Regions from separate parts of the Kitasatospora sp. NPDC088351 genome, predicted to be linked through region 2. Evidence: riboswitches for the same ligand, from Rfam matches in the RefSeq annotation. Region 2 holds a riboswitch; each other region holds the start of a gene.
What was found. Region 2 has a riboswitch for cobalamin ahead of AB0P06_RS03350 (iron ABC transporter permease). Riboswitches for the same ligand answer to the same signal wherever they lie in the genome.
Positions count from the first base shown of each region.

Region 1: linked by a shared signal. The riboswitch ahead of AB0P06_RS14920 (hypothetical protein) and the one ahead of AB0P06_RS03350 (iron ABC transporter permease) in region 2 are both predicted to bind cobalamin.
Region 3: linked by a shared signal. The riboswitch ahead of AB0P06_RS16540 (cobalamin biosynthesis protein) and the one ahead of AB0P06_RS03350 (iron ABC transporter permease) in region 2 are both predicted to bind cobalamin.

Region 1 covers NZ_JBFBIL010000016.1:110,619-115,878, reverse strand. Annotated here, with positions in the region: gene folP (dihydropteroate synthase) at 1-791, shown strand, start outside; gene AB0P06_RS14925 (adenosylcobinamide amidohydrolase) at 979-1,767, shown strand; gene AB0P06_RS14920 (hypothetical protein) at 1,768-3,183, opposite strand; cobalamin riboswitch at 3,294-3,418, opposite strand; cobalamin riboswitch at 3,471-3,610, shown strand; gene AB0P06_RS14915 (prenyltransferase/squalene oxidase repeat-containing protein) at 3,713-5,260, shown strand, end outside.
Region 2 covers NZ_JBFBIL010000003.1:82,341-87,600, reverse strand. Annotated here, with positions in the region: gene AB0P06_RS03375 (amino acid ABC transporter permease) at 1-114, shown strand, start outside; gene AB0P06_RS03370 (amino acid ABC transporter ATP-binding protein) at 111-920, shown strand; gene AB0P06_RS03365 (CGNR zinc finger domain-containing protein) at 1,031-1,615, shown strand; gene sodX (nickel-type superoxide dismutase maturation protease) at 1,628-2,065, opposite strand; gene sodN (superoxide dismutase, Ni) at 2,251-2,646, shown strand; cobalamin riboswitch at 2,759-2,878, shown strand; gene AB0P06_RS03350 (iron ABC transporter permease) at 2,983-4,044, shown strand; gene AB0P06_RS03345 (ABC transporter ATP-binding protein) at 4,128-4,895, shown strand; gene AB0P06_RS03340 (ABC transporter substrate-binding protein) at 4,949-5,260, shown strand, end outside.
Region 3 covers NZ_JBFBIL010000019.1:75,691-80,950, reverse strand. Annotated here, with positions in the region: gene AB0P06_RS16550 (putative cobaltochelatase) at 1-326, opposite strand, end outside; gene AB0P06_RS16545 (cobyric acid synthase) at 323-1,867, opposite strand; gene AB0P06_RS16540 (cobalamin biosynthesis protein) at 1,864-2,853, opposite strand; cobalamin riboswitch at 2,952-3,116, opposite strand; gene AB0P06_RS16535 (hypothetical protein) at 3,397-4,512, shown strand; gene AB0P06_RS16530 (hypothetical protein) at 4,943-5,260, shown strand, end outside.

The DNA of each region.
Region 1 (5,260 bases), on a different contig from region 2:
TGTGGCTGGATCCCGGCAAGGCGGTCGCCCACGGCCTGGAACTGGCCGCCGGGGGAGCCGACGTGGTGGACGTCGGTGGTGAGTCGACCCGTCCCGGGGCGGCCAGGGTGCCCCTGGAGGAGGAACTGCGCCGCGTGCTGCCCGTCGTCCGGGAGCTGGCGGCGCGGGGAGTGACCGTCAGCGTGGACACGATGCGGGCCGCTGTGGCCGAGGCGGCGGTGGAGGCCGGCGCGCGGATCATCAACGATGTCAGCGGGGGTCGCGCGGACGCCCTGATGGTGTCCGTCGCGGCGAGGACGGGGGTTCCCTTCGTGGTGATGCACTGGCGCGGGCACTCCGCCGCGATGGACGGCCTGGCCGACTACGAGGACGTGGTCGACGAGGTGGTCGGTGAGGTGGCGCGGCAGCTGGACGCCATGGTGTCGGCCGGAGCGGACCCCGCCCAGCTGATCGTCGATCCCGGGCTCGGCTTTGCGAAGGGACGGGAGGACGACTGGGCGCTGCTCGCCCGCCTGGACGCCTGGGCCCGGCTCGGCCGTCCCGTCCTGGTGGCGGCCTCGCGCAAGCGCTTCCTCGGGACGCTGCTCGCCGACCCGTCGACCGGCGAGCCCCGGCCCGCCCGGGAGCGCGACGCCGCTACGGCAGCCGTCTCGGCCCTCGCCGCCGCGAAGGGTGCCTGGGCGGTTCGGGTCCATGACGTGTCGGCGAGTGCGGACGCGGTCCGCGTCGAGGCGGCGTTGCGCCGGGCGCTCGCCGGCATGCCCGTCCGGGCCGGTGCGCCGACCCGGTGACGAGCCGCCCGGGCCCGGTGCACGCGGGCCCGGCGCCGCCGCGCACCCGGGCGGTCGGTACTCTTGTCGCCCGGTTTCCGGTCGGCCGGACGGCTCGCGCTGCCCGCCCGCGTGACGCCGCCGGCGGCTCCGGCCCAGCCAGGCCCGGCTCACTCTCACCCGAACTCACCCGAAGGCGGCCCGTTCCATGGCGTTCCCGCAGCAGAAGGCGGCCTTCACCGAACCGGTCGGCCGGACCGGCGGGGCGGTGGAGGTCGAGCGGTCCTGCCGGTTCGAGGACGGTGAGTGCCGGCACCTTCTGCTGTGGCGGGCCGGTCCAGGCTGGCGGATGCTCAGCAGCGCGGTGCTCGGGGGCGGCCTCGGCGAGCGGGAGTGGGTGGTCAACGCACAGGTCAGGCCCGGGTGCGGCCGGATGGACCCGGACCGCCACCTCGCCGGGCTGGCCACCGGGCTGGGGCTGAGCGGCCCCGGCGCCGGGCTGATGACCGCCGCGCGGGTGGACGACTTCACCTGGGCCTGCGACGGCGGGGTCACCGCGGTGGTGACGACGGGGATCGGGGTGCCGGCCTGGGCGGCCGCCCCCGACCCGGCCGCGGAGGCCGGGGCCGGATTCCCGGGCACGATCAACATCCTGGTGGTGGTGCCCGCCGCGGTGTCGGACGCCGGTCTGGTCAACCTGCTGGCGACGGCGACCGAGGCGAAGGTCCAGGCGCTGGTGGAGGCCGGGTACGACTGTTCCGGGACGCCGTCGGACGCGGTGTGCGTGGCGGTCCGCCGAGCCGGTCCGGGCCAGGTGCCCGAGCCGTTCGGCGGCCCGCGCTCCCGGTGGGGCGCCCGGGCCGCCCGCGCCGTCCACGAGGCCGTCACGCTGGGCGCCGAGCGGGACCGCACAGGCCGGGCACGGGGGGCCGTGCCCGGCCATGCGCGGTCGACTCCGGAGTGCGCCAGGACCTTTGTGCTGTCCGGCGCGCGGTGATCAGCTGCCGAAGCGCAGCGAGACGGTGTCGCCGACGCTGATCACGGTGCTGCGGGCGGCGCCGGTGGCGGCGGCGCCGTCGATGCTCACCTTCCAGCTGGAAGTCCCGCTGTTGGCGGTGCCGTTGACGGCGGTGACGGTGCCGCTGCCGGAGGACGGCGTGACGGCGGTGACGCAGCCGCTCGGGGTCGCCGCCCCGGCGGCGTCGAGGACGGCGCCGAGCGTCGTGGTGGTGCCGGTCGGGGTGACGGTGACCGCGCAGACCCTGGGCGAGCCGGTGCCGTCGTCGACGACCAGGGCGAGCCGGGCGGCGGTGCCGGCGGTGAAGGAACCGGTGGTGGCCCAGGTCGGCTCCCCGGCGGTGGTCGGGGTGGGCGGGGTGGCGGTGAAGCCCGCCCCGGCGACCGCACGCAGCCCGTCGACGGAGGCGTAGGGGGAGGGGGCGGTGTCGGTGGGCAGGTACTTGAAGCCGCCACCGGGCTTGAACTGCTGGGAGATCAGGAAGTCGACCGGGGTCTTGCCGGTGCCGCTGGTGAAGTCGGCGCCCTGGGGGTTGATGCCGCAGGCGTTGAGACCGGAGACGGCCCAGCCGTTGGAGTCGGTGTTGGCGCCGAACATCGAGTTGAAGGCGCCGGAGGCGACGAGCTTGCCCTTGAGGAAGTTCTTGGCGGCGACGATCGCGGGGTCGGTGCCGGGCACGCCGCTGCTGCACAGCGAGGCCATGGCGGCGCCGGTCATGTCGATGTCACCGGCCTGGGCGAGTGCGGCCGGATCGCCGGCGGCCTTGCCGAAGTTCCAGCCCCCGTCGTTGTGCTGGTTGGCGCGGACCGCCGTGACCGAGGCGTCGAGCAGGGCCTGCGGCACCCGCTGGGCGCCGCTCTGCGTCCTGGCGCCGCCGAGGGCGAGCAGGCCGAACACGGTGCCGTTGAAGTTGGCGGACGGGCCGTAGTAACCGGGCTCGGCGGTCTGCCAGTAGGCGGCGACGTCCGCGATGAGGTTGCGGCCGGGGCCGACGCGCGCGGGGTCGATCCCGGCGGCGTAGGCGTTGAGGACGCCCCGCTCGTAGTCGGTGACGACGGGCGCGGCGCTCGGCCAGGTGGTGGCGGCGAGCTGGTTGCGGTACACCAGGCGGGCGTTCCTGGTGGCGTCGCCGCCCGGGGCCACGTCCGCCGCGGCGGTGCCGGCGGCCGCCAGCGCGCTGAACGCCCACTCGTCGGAGAGGCCCCCGCCGGTGACGTAGCTGCCGTCGGCGGCCTGGAGGGACTTCAGATAGGTGACGCCGGTGCTCTTCGAGGTGGCTGTCTGGGCCGGGGTGGCGGTCGCGTGGGCGGGGACGGCGGAGAGCAGCAGGGCGCCGGCCGTTATCGGGACGGCCACCGCGGAGGAGACGCGCGAGGAGGAGAGGAGGGACGACACGGGGCGGGCTCCTTGGAGTGACGGGCGCCGACCCGGCTCCGGGCCCCGGGGCTCCCTCGGGAGTTCGGCGGCCGGAGCGGCCGCCGCCCGGATCGCGTGGGCAGGCTTTCGCCGGTGGTACGTGGCCGGGCGGGCATTCGGGCTCGGGACGGCGGAACCGCCCCATACCGTTGCGCGTCAGCCCTGGAATCGCACCAGGTTCCCCCGCTCGGCCACCGGGGACGCTACCGCACGGTGCTGCCACCGGCGAGGTGTCCAAGACGACATGACGACTCATTGACGGCCGACGCGGGAGCGTGGTCTGATGAACCGTTTTTCATCCTCGGCAGTAGGGGAAGCCGGTCCAACTCCGGCGCTGACCCGCAACCGTAGATCCGCCCCTCCGGGCGGATGAGCCGGACTGCCTGCGCCGAGGGCCTGTTCAGAAGCACTTGCGTCGTCGAGGACTACGACGCGGTCGGGACGGTCCCCATGCCGGGGAGCCGTCGGCTGCGCCGTGACACCCCGTCGACCGATCAGGGAGTCGCCGGTGAGGGTCAACAGCACGCGCACACGTCACAGAGCCCGGGGTCTGACGTCCCTGCTGGCCACCGGCGCCGTCGCTGCCGCCGCGGGCGGTACGGTCCTGCTCGGCCACCCCGGTACCGCGGCCGCCGACCCGATCGAGGAGTGCACCGCCACCACCGGCGCGATCGTCGCCGTCGACTTCGGCCACTGGGGCGGCGGGGTCGTCCGCGGCTGCGACGCCCACCCCACCACCGGGATGAACCTGCTGCACAACGCCGGCTTCACCACCACCGGCACCGAGCACGACGGCCCGGCGTTCATCTGCCGGCTCGGCAACGGCACCTTCAACAGCGGCACCCAGTACCCGACAGCCGCCGAGGAGCTCTGCGTCAACACCCCGCAGGCTACCGCGTACTGGTCGTACTGGATCGCCGAACCCGGTCGGCAGACCTGGTCCTACAGCCAGTTCGGCGCCGCCACCCAGAAGCCGAAGCCCGGCGAGGTCGAGGCCTGGGTGTACGGCGGCACCGACATCGGCGGCACCAGCGGGGCACCCTCCTTCACCCCGGACTCCGTCCGCGCCGAGAACGGCGCCGGTCCGTCCCCCTCGGCCTCCGCCTCCCCCTCGGCGTCCATCTCCCCCTCGGCGTCCATCTCCCCCTCGACGTCCCCGAGCCCGACCGGCCCGTCGTCCGCCGCGGGCGACCCCGTCGCGGCGGCCGCCTGGCTGGCCGGCCGGCTCGTCGACGGCGACCACATGGAGAACTGGGCCTTCGAGGGCCCCGACCTCCCCCGGACGTCCCTCACCGCGATCGCCCTGGCCGCCGCCGGGACGGAGGACCCGGTCCTGCGCAAGGTCCTCGCCTACCTCGCCGCCCACACCGACGCGTTCCTCCTCCCGGACGGGCCGTCCGCCGAGCCCGACGCCAGGGCCGCCGCGCTGCTGGCCCTGGTCGCCGAGAGCACCGGCGGCAACCCCCGTGCCTTCGGCGGCCGCGACCTGATCGCCGCGCTCACCGACCACGTCTGTGCCTCGGCCGGCGAGAACGGCAAGTGCACCGCCGCCGGGGACTTCCACGGTGCGGCCTCGCCCTGGGTCCAGGCCCTGGGCGTCATCGCCCTGCAGCGGGCCGAGGTCGCTCCGCCCGCCTCGGCGCTCACCCGGTTCACGGCGCTCCAGTGCGCCGACGGCGGCATCGCCGGAGCGATGATCGTGGCGGGCGACTACTGCGAGTCCGATCCGTCCGGCACCGCTCTCGCCGTTCTCGCCCTGCGCAAGGCCGGCGGCTTCGAGCAGACGGCGAAGAAGGCCGCCGACCAACTGGCCGCGAGCCAGCAGGCCGACGGCTCCTACCTCCCCTACACCGGCGCCGCGGGCGGCGACACCGGCAGCACCGCCCGCGTGGCCCAGGCTCTCAAGGCCACCGGCCGGAGCGCCGGACAGACCGCCGCCAGGACCTGGCTCGCCGCCCGGCAGGGCCAGGACGGCGGCTTCGGCACCGACGAGTCGACCACCGAGTCCGACCCGGACGCCACCGAACAGGCCATCCTCGCCCTGACCGGCACCGAC
Region 2 (5,260 bases):
CGGACGCTCCCCCCGACCCCGGTCCAGCGGCTCCGCCGCCTGTTCGCCGGCAAGCCCGTGCCGAGCGGGAAGCACGACGTGGTTCCCGGCCTTGAGGGAGGTGGCCACGTATGACCGATCTGACCAAGACCCCCGCGACCCCGGCCGACGCCGGCACCGACGGCCCGATGGTCAGGGCCGAGGGCGTGCGCAAGTCGTACGGCCTGGTCGAGGTGCTCAAGGGCATCGACCTGGAGGTCAAGCAGCGCGAGGTGTTCTGCCTGATCGGCCCCTCCGGCTCCGGCAAGTCGACCTTCCTGCGGTGCATCAACCACCTGGAGAAGATCAACGCCGGCCGCCTCTGGGTGGACGGCGAACTGGTGGGCTACCGGCAGAAGGGCGACCGGCTGCACGAGCTCAAGGACCGCGAGGTCGCCCTCAAGCGGCGCGACATCGGCATGGTGTTCCAGCGCTTCAACCTCTTCCCGCACATGACCGCGCTGGAGAACGTCATCGAGGCGCCGGTCCAGGTCCGCAGGGAGGCCAAGGCGTCCGCCAGGGAGCGGGCGATGGCCCTGCTGGAGCGGGTCGGCCTGGCCGACAAGGCGAAGAGCTATCCGTCCCAGCTCTCCGGCGGACAGCAGCAGCGCGTCGCGATCGCCCGCGCGCTGGCCATGAAGCCCAAGCTGATGCTCTTCGACGAGCCCACCTCGGCGCTCGACCCGGAGCTGGTCGGCGAGGTGCTGGACGTCATGCGCGGTCTGGCCGACGAGGGGATGACGATGATCGTCGTCACCCACGAGATGGGCTTCGCCCGCGAGGTCGGCGACGCGCTGGTCTTCATGGACGGCGGTGTGGTGGTCGAGTCCGGCACCCCCCGCGACGTGCTCACCGACCCGCAGCACGAGCGCACCCGCGCGTTCCTGTCCAAGGTGCTCTAGGACGCTCCCGTCGGCGCCCGGCAGGCCGGACCTGCCGGGCGCCGACGCCTGCCCCGCCCAGGTAATAGGCTGGAGCCAGTCAGCCCGTTACCGATTCTGGAAGGACCACCGTGGAGCTCGCCTCGTACGCCGACCTCGCCGTCCGGCTGGTGAACACCGAGGAGCCCGAGCGCGGCACCGACACGCTGACCTCGGTCGACGCCGTCCGCGGCCTGTTCTCCGAGAACACACGTGCCGCCGCGCTCGCCGACGAAGCCGACCTGCCCCGGCTGCGTGCCGTCCGGACCCGGCTGCGCGGGGTCTTCGAGGCCGCCGCCGAGGGGGACGAGATCCGGGGTGTCGACCTGCTGAACAGCCTGCTGATGGAGTACCCCGTCAGCCCGCTGGTCTCCGGCCACGACTACCTGGACGACGCCGGGCGCCCGCGCTGGCACCTGCACCTCGCCGACAACTCGCCCACCGCCACGGCCCACTTCAGCGCGGTCGCCTGCATGGGCCTGGCCGTCCACCTCACCGAACTGGGCGCCGACCGGCTCGGCATCTGCCAGGCCGCGCCCTGCCGCAACGCCTACCTGGACACCTCCACCAACCGCTCCCGGCGGTACTGCTCCGACCGCTGCGCCACCCGCGCCAACGTCGCCGCGTACCGGGCCCGCAAGCGCCAGGAGGCCGCCGTCCTGGCCGGGCAGGGCTAGCGGCCCTCCGGGCTAGAGATCCTCCGGCCGGACCCAGACGCCGAGCCGGCGGGCCAGGCCCGGCACCCGGACCAGCGGGCCCAGCAGCAGGCGCTCCAGCCGGCGGCCCGGGGCCAGCCAGGCCGGCCGGGGGCGCAGCCGCAGCAGCACCCGGCCGAGCACCAGCTCGTCCGGGACGGCGCCGTAGCTGCGGCTGTCGCTGTCGACCAGCCGGTTGTCGGACAGCAGCCACCAGCCCTTCGGGCGCCGGCCGTCGGCCCGCTTCACCACGAGCAGGTCCTGCTGCAACGGGTGGCGGACCACCACCACGGCGCCCGGCCTGATCCGCGCCCCGTACCGGACCAGCAGCCGGTCGCCCTCACGCAGCGTCGGCACCATCGAGTCCCCCGCCACGTCGATCAGTCCGAACGGTGCGGCACCCCCGCGGGTGCCGCCCTCCGGTTCCGCCATCCGCGTCACGACTCCTCCTCCCGGCTCGCCGCGTCCCAGTCTGCCGTACGGACCGTCACCCGCCGATGTCCGGATTCACCCGGTTCCGGGTCCGCCTTTTGCCCTAGGCCCACCGACCGATCGCGAAACCCCGTGACCGGAAGGGTAATCTCGGGCGCGGGAAGACGATCTAAGGAAGGACTCCCATGTTCTCTCGTCTGTTTGCACCGCGTGCCACCGCGCACGCCCACTGCGACCTGCCCTGCGGCGTGTACGACCCGGCGCAGGCGCGGATCGAGGCCGAGTCGGTCAAGGCCACCCAGGAGAAGTACCAGGCCAACGAGGACGCGCACTTCCGCGCTCGCGCCGTCATCATCAAGGAGCAGCGCGCCGAGGCCGTCAAGCACCACATCTCGGTGCTGTGGAGCGACTACTTCAAGGCCCCGCACTTCGAGAAGTACCCGCAGCTGCACCAGCTGATCAACGACACCCTGAAGGCCGCCTCGGCCGCCAAGGCGTCGACGGACCCGGCCACCGGTCAGGCCCTGCTCGACCTGATCGCCGAGGTCGACAAGATCTTCTGGGAGACCAAGCAGGCCTGACCGCCGCTCGGCCTCCGTCGACCGCCCCCGCCCGGACCACCACACCGGACGGGGGCGGTCGCGCGTTTCCGGGACATGCCCGGCGGCACCTGTAAGGGTTGCCTGGCCTTAGCGCTTGTTATGCTGCCAGGGCGTCCCATGGGGGAAGTCCGGTCCGAATCCGGCGCTGACCCGCAACGGTGGACGGGGCCCCGGCCCCGTGAGCCCGATCGCCCTGGGGCGCCGACCTCCCGACAACTCGCCGTGGAATGCGAGGGGATGGCGCCCCGGCCCCGCCACGGCCCGGGCGCGCCGCCCCGCGCCGCCCACGGCCCGAGGCGAAGGCGCGCCCCCCTCGTGAGCACCGCAGTGACCGCACCGGTCCGTCGAATACCCGCCGCGCCCCTGGCCGCCGGCCTGGCCGCGGCCCTGCTGCTGTCGCTGGTCTGCGGGGTCGCCCTGGGCTCCTCCGACCTCGGCTGGTCCCGGGTCCTGCGGCTGCTGGGCGCCGGGCTGACGGGCGGTCGGCTGGAGGCCGAGGAGGCGGCGGCGTACGCGATCGTCTGGGAGATCCGGCTGCCGCGCACCGTACTGGCCGCCGTGGTCGGCGCCGGGCTCGCGGCCACCGGGGTCGCCGTGCAGGCCATGGTCCGCAACGCCCTGGCCGACCCGTTCGTCCTCGGCATCTCCTCCGGCGCGGCGGTCGGCGCCAACGCCGTCCTGCTGCTCGGCGCCTTCGCCTCGCTCGGGGTCTGGGCGCTCTCGGTCTCCGCCTTCGGCTCGGCCCTGCTGGCGATGCTGCTGGTGTACGCGGCCGCCCGGACCGCCTACGGGCTCACCCCGCTGCGGCTGGTGCTCACCGGCACCGCGATGTCCTACGGCTTCTCCGCGGTGACGGCGCTGATGGTGTTCGGCGCCGCGCGCGGCGAGGCGGCCCGCAGCGCCATGATGTGGCTGCTCGGCAGCCTGGGCGGGGCGACCTGGGGCTCGGTGCCGATCGCCGCCGTCACCGTGCTGGCCGGCCTGGCCTGCCTCGCCCTCTCCGCCGGGCGCCTCGACGCGCTCGCCATGGGCGACGAGACGGCGGCCTCGCTCGGTGTGGACCCCGACCGGCTGCGCCGGCAGCTGTTCGTGGTGACGGCGGCCGTCACCGGCACCGTCGTCGCGGTCAGCGGCGCGATCGGCTTCGTCGGGCTGATGGTGCCGCACCTGGTGCGGATGCTGGTCGGCGCCGGCCACCGCCGGGTGCTGCTGGTCGCGCCGTTCGCCGGGGCGCTGCTGCTGGTCTGGGTGGACATCGTCTCGCGCACCCTGCTGGCGCCCGCCGAGCTGCCGGTCGGGGTGGTCACCGCGGTGCTCGGGGTGCCCTGCTTCCTGTTGCTGATGCGCCGCCGCGGCTACTCCTTCGGAGGCCGCTGATGGGCACCGGCGCGAACGCCGACCCGAGCACCGACACCACGGACACCCCGGAGACCGTCATCGAGACCGCCAGCGAGACCGCCCTGGACATCGCCGTCGACGGGCTCTCGGTCGACATCGCCGGCGCCCGGCTGGTCCACGACATCACCCTGGACGCCGCCGCCGGACAGGTGGTCGGCCTGGTCGGACCGAACGGCAGCGGCAAGTCGACCCTGCTGCGCTGCGTCTACCGGGCACTGCGGCCCGCCGCCGGCGCCGTCCGGCTGGGCGGCGAGGACCTGCACGCGCTCACCCCCCGCGAGGCCGCCCGGCGGGTCGCCGCACTGCCGCAGGAACACTCCGCCGAGTTCGACTTCACCGTGGCCGAGGTGGTCGGCATGGGCCGGCTGCCGCACCGCAGCGGATTCGCCGGCCCGACCGGCGGGGACGACCGGCGCTGCGCCGAGGCGCTGGCCCGGGTCGGCGCGGACCACCTGGCCGGGCGGGGCTTCCTGAGCCTGTCCGGCGGCGAGAAGCAGAGGGTGCTGATCGCCCGCGCGCTCGTCCAGGAGCCCCGGGTCCTGGTGCTCGACGAACCCACCAACCACCTGGACATCGCCCACCAGTTGGAGGTGCTGGCGCTGGTCCGGGCGGCCGGGCCGACGGTGCTCACCGCGCTGCACGACCTCAACCTGGCGGCCGGCCACTGCGACCTGCTGTACGTGATCAGGGCCGGCCGGATCGTCGCCTCCGGACCGCCCGTCGAGGTGCTGCGCCCCGCGCTGCTGGCCGGGGTGTTCGGCGTCCGCGCGACCCCCGTACGGCACCCCGAGACCGGCGCCGTCCAGCTGCTCTTCGACCGGCTCCGCTGACCCCGCTTCCCCTCCCGCCCTTTCCGCCCCTCCCCCCGACCCGAGGAACTCCCATGCGCACCAAGGCCGTCGCCGCCACCGCCCTGCTCACCCTCGCGCTGACCGCGTGCGGGGCCGAGATCGCCCCGAGCGGCGAGGCCGCGGCGGGCTCCGACCACTACCCGGTGACCGTCGACAACTGCGGCACCAAGGTCACCTACAAGGCGAAGCCCGCCCGGACGGTGACCAACGACGTGGGCATCACCGAGCTGATGCTCGCGCTCGGCCTCACCGACCGGATGGCCGGCTATGTGATGCCCGACGAGAAGGGCGACCTCGCCAAGGTCCCGTGGAAGGACGGCTACCAGCAGACCGCCTGGCTCTCC
Region 3 (5,260 bases), on a different contig from region 2:
AGCGAGCCGACGATCCGGTCCTCGGAGACGCCGACCGGCAGCTCGACCAGCTGGGCCGGACGGCCGGAGGCCGTGGCGCCGGCGTGCGCGCCGTCCGGGCACTGCGGGTCGGGCGCGGCCGGGTCGCAGGCGAAGCGGCAGCCGTCGACGGTGGCGATGGACGGCAGCAGGCCGGCCAGCGCGCGCACCATGGTCGACTTGGCGGTGCCCTTCTCGCCGCGCACCAGCACGCCGCCGACGGCCGGGGAGACCGCGTTGAGCAGCAGTCCGAGCCGCAGGTCGGCCATACCGACGATCGCGGTGAAGGGGTAGCGGACGTCACTCATGCCTTGTCGGCCTCCTCAGGCGCTCCGGGCGGCAGGAACGGCAGCGACCCCGCGGCCGGCACCCCGCCCTCGATCAGCTTCCACAGCGCGTCGGTGTCCGCGTGCTCCTCGATCAGGTCCCCCAGCCGGTCCAGCCGGGCCTCGCGCGCCGCGGCGAACGAGGTGTCCGGCGCGGGAGCGAACGCCCGGCCGGCCAACTCGGCGGTCTCGCACAGCAGTTCGCGACGGAACCCGTCGTTCTCCAGTGCGCCGTGCCAGGTCGTGCCCCAGACCGCGCCCACCCGGCAGCCGTCCAGAGCGCGGCCCCGGCCGTCGGAGAAGAAGGGGTCTCCCCCCTCGACGGCCACCACACCGTGATGGATCTCGTACCCCTCGACCCGCTGCCCGTACGCCTCGCCGACCGGACGGCCGAGCACCTTCGCGGCCCCGAACCGGACACGCGTCGGCAGCAGCCCGAGCCCGGCCACCTCGCCGGCCCCGGACTCGACCTCGTCCACGATGCCGCGCGCCAGCATCTGGTAGCCGCCGCAGACACCGAGAACCGGCCGCCCGGCGGCGGCCCGTGCCTTCAGGGCCGGCTCCAGACCACGTTCGCGCAGCCAGGCCAGGTCGGCGACGGTGGCCCGGGTGCCGGGCAGGATCACCAGGTCGGCGTCGGCCAGCTCCTCGGGCCGGGTGGCCCAGCGGACCAGCACCCCGGGCTCCTGCGCCAGCGCGTCCACGTCGGTGAAGTTGGACAGCCTCGGGAAGCGCACCACGGCCACCCGCAGCACGTCCGCGCCGACCGGCCCGCGGCCCTCGGCGCGGTCCACCACGGTGGACAGGTCCAGCGAGTCCTCGGCGTCCAGCCAGAGCCCGGGCAGCATCGGCAGGGTGCCGAGCACCGGGCGGCCGGTCAGCCGGTCCAGCATCTCCAGCCCGGGCGCCAGCAGCCGGGCGTCGCCCCGGAACTTGTTGACGAACCAGCCCGTCACATGGCGCTGGTCCTCGGCGGACAGCAGCGCCAGCGTCCCGTACATGGCGGCGAACACCCCGCCGCGGTCGATGTCCCCGACCACCACCACCGGCAGCCCGGCGGCGGTGGCCAGACCCATGTTGGCGATGTCCCGGTCGCGCAGATTGATCTCGGCGGGCGACCCGGCCCCCTCGCAGACCACCACGTCGTAGCGGCTGCGCAGGTCCGCCAGGCACTCCAGGGCCCGCTCCAGCAGCACCGGCTTGCGCTCGCGGTAGTCCAGCGCGCCCACCTCGGCGACCGGGCGGCCGAGCAGCACGACCTGGCTGCGGCCGTCCGCGCCCGGCTTGAGCAGCACCGGGTTCATCGCCGCCTCGGGCTCCACCCGGGCCGCCTGCGCCTGCATCGCCTGGGCGCGGCCGATCTCGGCGCCGCCGGCGGTGACGAAGGAGTTCAGCGACATGTTCTGCGCCTTGAACGGCGCCACCCGGACACCCTGCCGGGCCAGCCAGCGGCAGATGCCCGCGGTGACCACGGTCTTGCCGGCGTCCGAGGTCGTCCCGGCGACCAGCAGTGCGTTGCTCATGCGCTCCTCCTCTTCTTCCGTCCCAGGACGGTCCGGCTTCCTGTGGCGGCCCGGACCGCCGCGTGCCCGGCGACGGCCGTGCCCAGGGCCAGCAGGCCCACCCGGCGGGAGAGCCGGCAGGCCCGCTCGATGTCGTCCACCGTCACCGGCCGCAGCTCGCCGCCCAGCACCGGCCGGTGCTCCACCCGCTCCCCGTACGCGAGGGTGCCGCCCAGCCGCACGCCGACCGCGCCCGCGAACGCGGACTCGGCCTGGCCCGCGTTGGGGCTCGGGTGCGCGGAGCCGTCCCGGCGCCAGATCCGCCAGGCCGTCCGGGGTTCGGGCGCGGCGGCCACGGTGAGCAGCGCGGTCAGCCGGGCGCCCGGCCAGCCCGCTACGTCGTCCAGCCGGGCCGAGGCCCAGCCGAACCGGGCGTAGCGCGGCGAGCGGTGGCCGACCATCGCGTCCAGCGTGTTGACGGCGCGGAACGCCAGCAGCCCGGGCGTGCCCGCGAGCGCGCCCCAGACCAGGGCGTTCACCACGGCGTCGGCGGTGTTCTCGGCGACCGACTCGACCACCGCGCGGGCGATCTGCTGTTCGTCCAGCGCGCTCGGGTCGCGCCCGCACAGATGCGGCAGCCGTTCCCGGGCCGCCGTCAGATCGCCCGCGGCGAGCGAGCGGCCGATGGTCCTGGCCTCCCGGGTGAGCGAGGTGCCGCCGAGCACCGTCCAGGTCGCGGCGGCGGTCAGCGCGGCGCGGCCGAGCGGCCGCCGGCCCAGGGCGCGTTCGGCGGCCACCGCCCCGGCCGCGACGGTGCCCACGCAGAGCGCGGTGTAGGCGGTGCCGGCGGCGCGGTCGTCGCGCCAGAGCGTCTTCTCCAGCCGGCCCGCCGCGCTGCCGAAGGCGGCCACCGGGTGGCCGCGCCGGGGATCGGCGAAGCGGGCGTCGGCGAGATGTCCCGCGACGGCGCCCAGCGCGAAGGCGGCCGCGCGGGTCAGCGGGCGCACGGCGAAGGGCGGCAGAGGGGGCGGGTGGTCGGGGCAGCCTGCATCGCGTGCGTGTCCTCACTCAGGGTCCGCGCCCTGGATCGACGTACCGGCGGCGAGAGTCTCCTGGCTTCCGGGTCCGACACACCCCCGGAGCCTCCAGCGGCTTCTGACGGCCCGCCGATGGGCCCCTCCTGCCTGTTGGCGGGCAAGGAGGGAATTGATCCGAGCGTGCTCCCCGGTGACAGTGGCGGGACCGCGCCGGACTCGCACCGGCTTCCTCTGCATGCCTCCGTTTGGCTGAAGGATCCCATCACGCGGCCGAACCGGGAGTCAACCAAGGTCACGGAGGGGTTGGTCACACGGCCCGCCCGCGCGCCGCCTCCGCGGGTCGGTGTCGCGGGGGTGCGGAGAGGGCGCGATCGCCCGGCCGCAGGTGGAGGCCGCGGCCCCCGCTGTCCCGTCCGGCGTGACACCCGGTCGGCCCATGCCCGGTGGCCCCGGTCCGGTCCCGCGAGTGGACTGGTGGGTGCCCAGTCCGCGATCAACAGAGCGGGGAGCGATATGCGTTGGGGAACCGCGGCCGCCGTGGCGGCCGCCGCCGTCGGCACCGGGGCCGCCGTACTGCTGGCCGGGCGCAGGGCCGTCCAGCGGATGCTCCACCCGGCGGCCGTTTCCCGGCCGCAGGCGGGCCCCGTCACGGTGCGGAGCCTGGCCGTCGGGCGGGCCACCTTCACCCGCAGCCCGGAGAGCACCCGCCCCGGCCGCTGGGCCGTCGAGTGGGACGAGGGCGGCCACGCGGTGGTCGACGAGATCCTGCACGCCGACGAACAGGGCGTCACCCGCCGACTGGTCCGCGCCGACCGGGGCGCCCTGACACCCGGCACCGAGGTCCGCTTCACCCCCCGGGTCCACCTCGGCGACCCGACCGGCGCGCTCGGCCTGCCCTACGTCGAGACCGCCGCCGAGGGTGAGCTGGGCGCCCTGCCCGCCTGGCGGCTCGACGGCAAACGCGGCACCTGGGTGATCCTGGTGCACGGCCCGGGCGCCGACCGGCAGCAGACGCTCCCGGTGTTGCCCGTGCTGCACCGTCTCGGTCTGCCCGCCCTCGCCGTCACCTACCGGGGAGACCGGGGCGCGCCGGCCGCGCCGGACGGCCTCGACGACTTCGGCGAGACCGAGTGGCGGGACGTCGAGGCGGCAGTGCGGCTGGCCCTGGACAGCGGCGCCGGCCGGGTCGTCCTACACGGCTGGTCGCTCGGCGCCACGATGGTGCTGCAGACCGCCGCCCGGTCCGCCTGGACCTCGGCGATCAGCGGCCTGGTACTGGACTCCCCGGTGCTCGACCGGCCGGTCTTCGCCCGCCGGGGCGCCACCCGGGCCGGGTTCGGCCGTACGGCCGCCGGGCCGGGCGTGCTCGCCGCCGAGGGCCGGACCGGGGTGGACCTGGCCGACTTCGCGCGGCTCGCCGAGGGCACCGACCTGCGGGTGCCCACCATGGTGCTGCACAGCCCCGACGACCCGGTGGCGCCCTGGCGGGCCGCCGCCCGGCTCGCCGACCGCCGCTTCGACCTGGTCAGCCTCCAGGCCTTCCCCGGCGCCGACCACGCCGCCCTCTGGAACGCCGACCCCGACCGCTATGAAGAGCTGTTGCGCCGCTGGCTCACGCCGTTGCTCTGACGACGGCTCCGGCCGGCCGTCCGGCAGCTCCCTCCGGCCCGGCCGGCCGACCGCTCTGACCTGGCGTGTTCGCGTCATGCAGATCCGGCCAGGCGGTTTGGCCTCTGTTGCCCGATCTTGTCGACCCGCCGCGACCGCCCTTCCGGAGTCCGTGGCCAACCGGATGTGACAGAAGGCCGGTACAAGGGGAAGACTGCTCGACGTGACGTCTCGGAACCCGCGCGACCGTGATGCCCCGCTCCCGCCGACGATCGGTACCGGTGCGACGGTGACCCGTCTCCCCGGAACGGCCCACCGCCCCGCCGGCATCAGGCCGGGCGCTCCCGGCGTACCCCGCCGACGAGGCCCCGCACCCGCTCCCGGCCGAGGCCGGGTCCCCGTACCGGAGGGCTTCCCGGCCCCCGCCGAGCTCGCTCCGCTGGCCCGTCGGATGCTCGTCGACGCCGTCCGGATCGCCCGCTGGGCCGGCGAACTCTCCGAGGTCGACAAGCGCGGCGAACTGCTCCCCGAGGACGCCCGCGCCGCCGGCCGGGCACTCGCCATGACGGTGGGCGCCGCGGCCCGGGCCTGGGGCCAGGCCCTGCTGGTCGGCCTGGTCGAGGCCAGGGACGGCGGCGCCGCCCCCGGCTGGCGCCTGCACGCCTGGGAGCACGACGACGAGGCCGTGGTCCGCGGCTGGTCGGCGCTGTTCGACGCCTGGACGCTGCTCGCCCCCGTCCCGCCCGCCGCGCTGCGCGGCGTCTTCGCG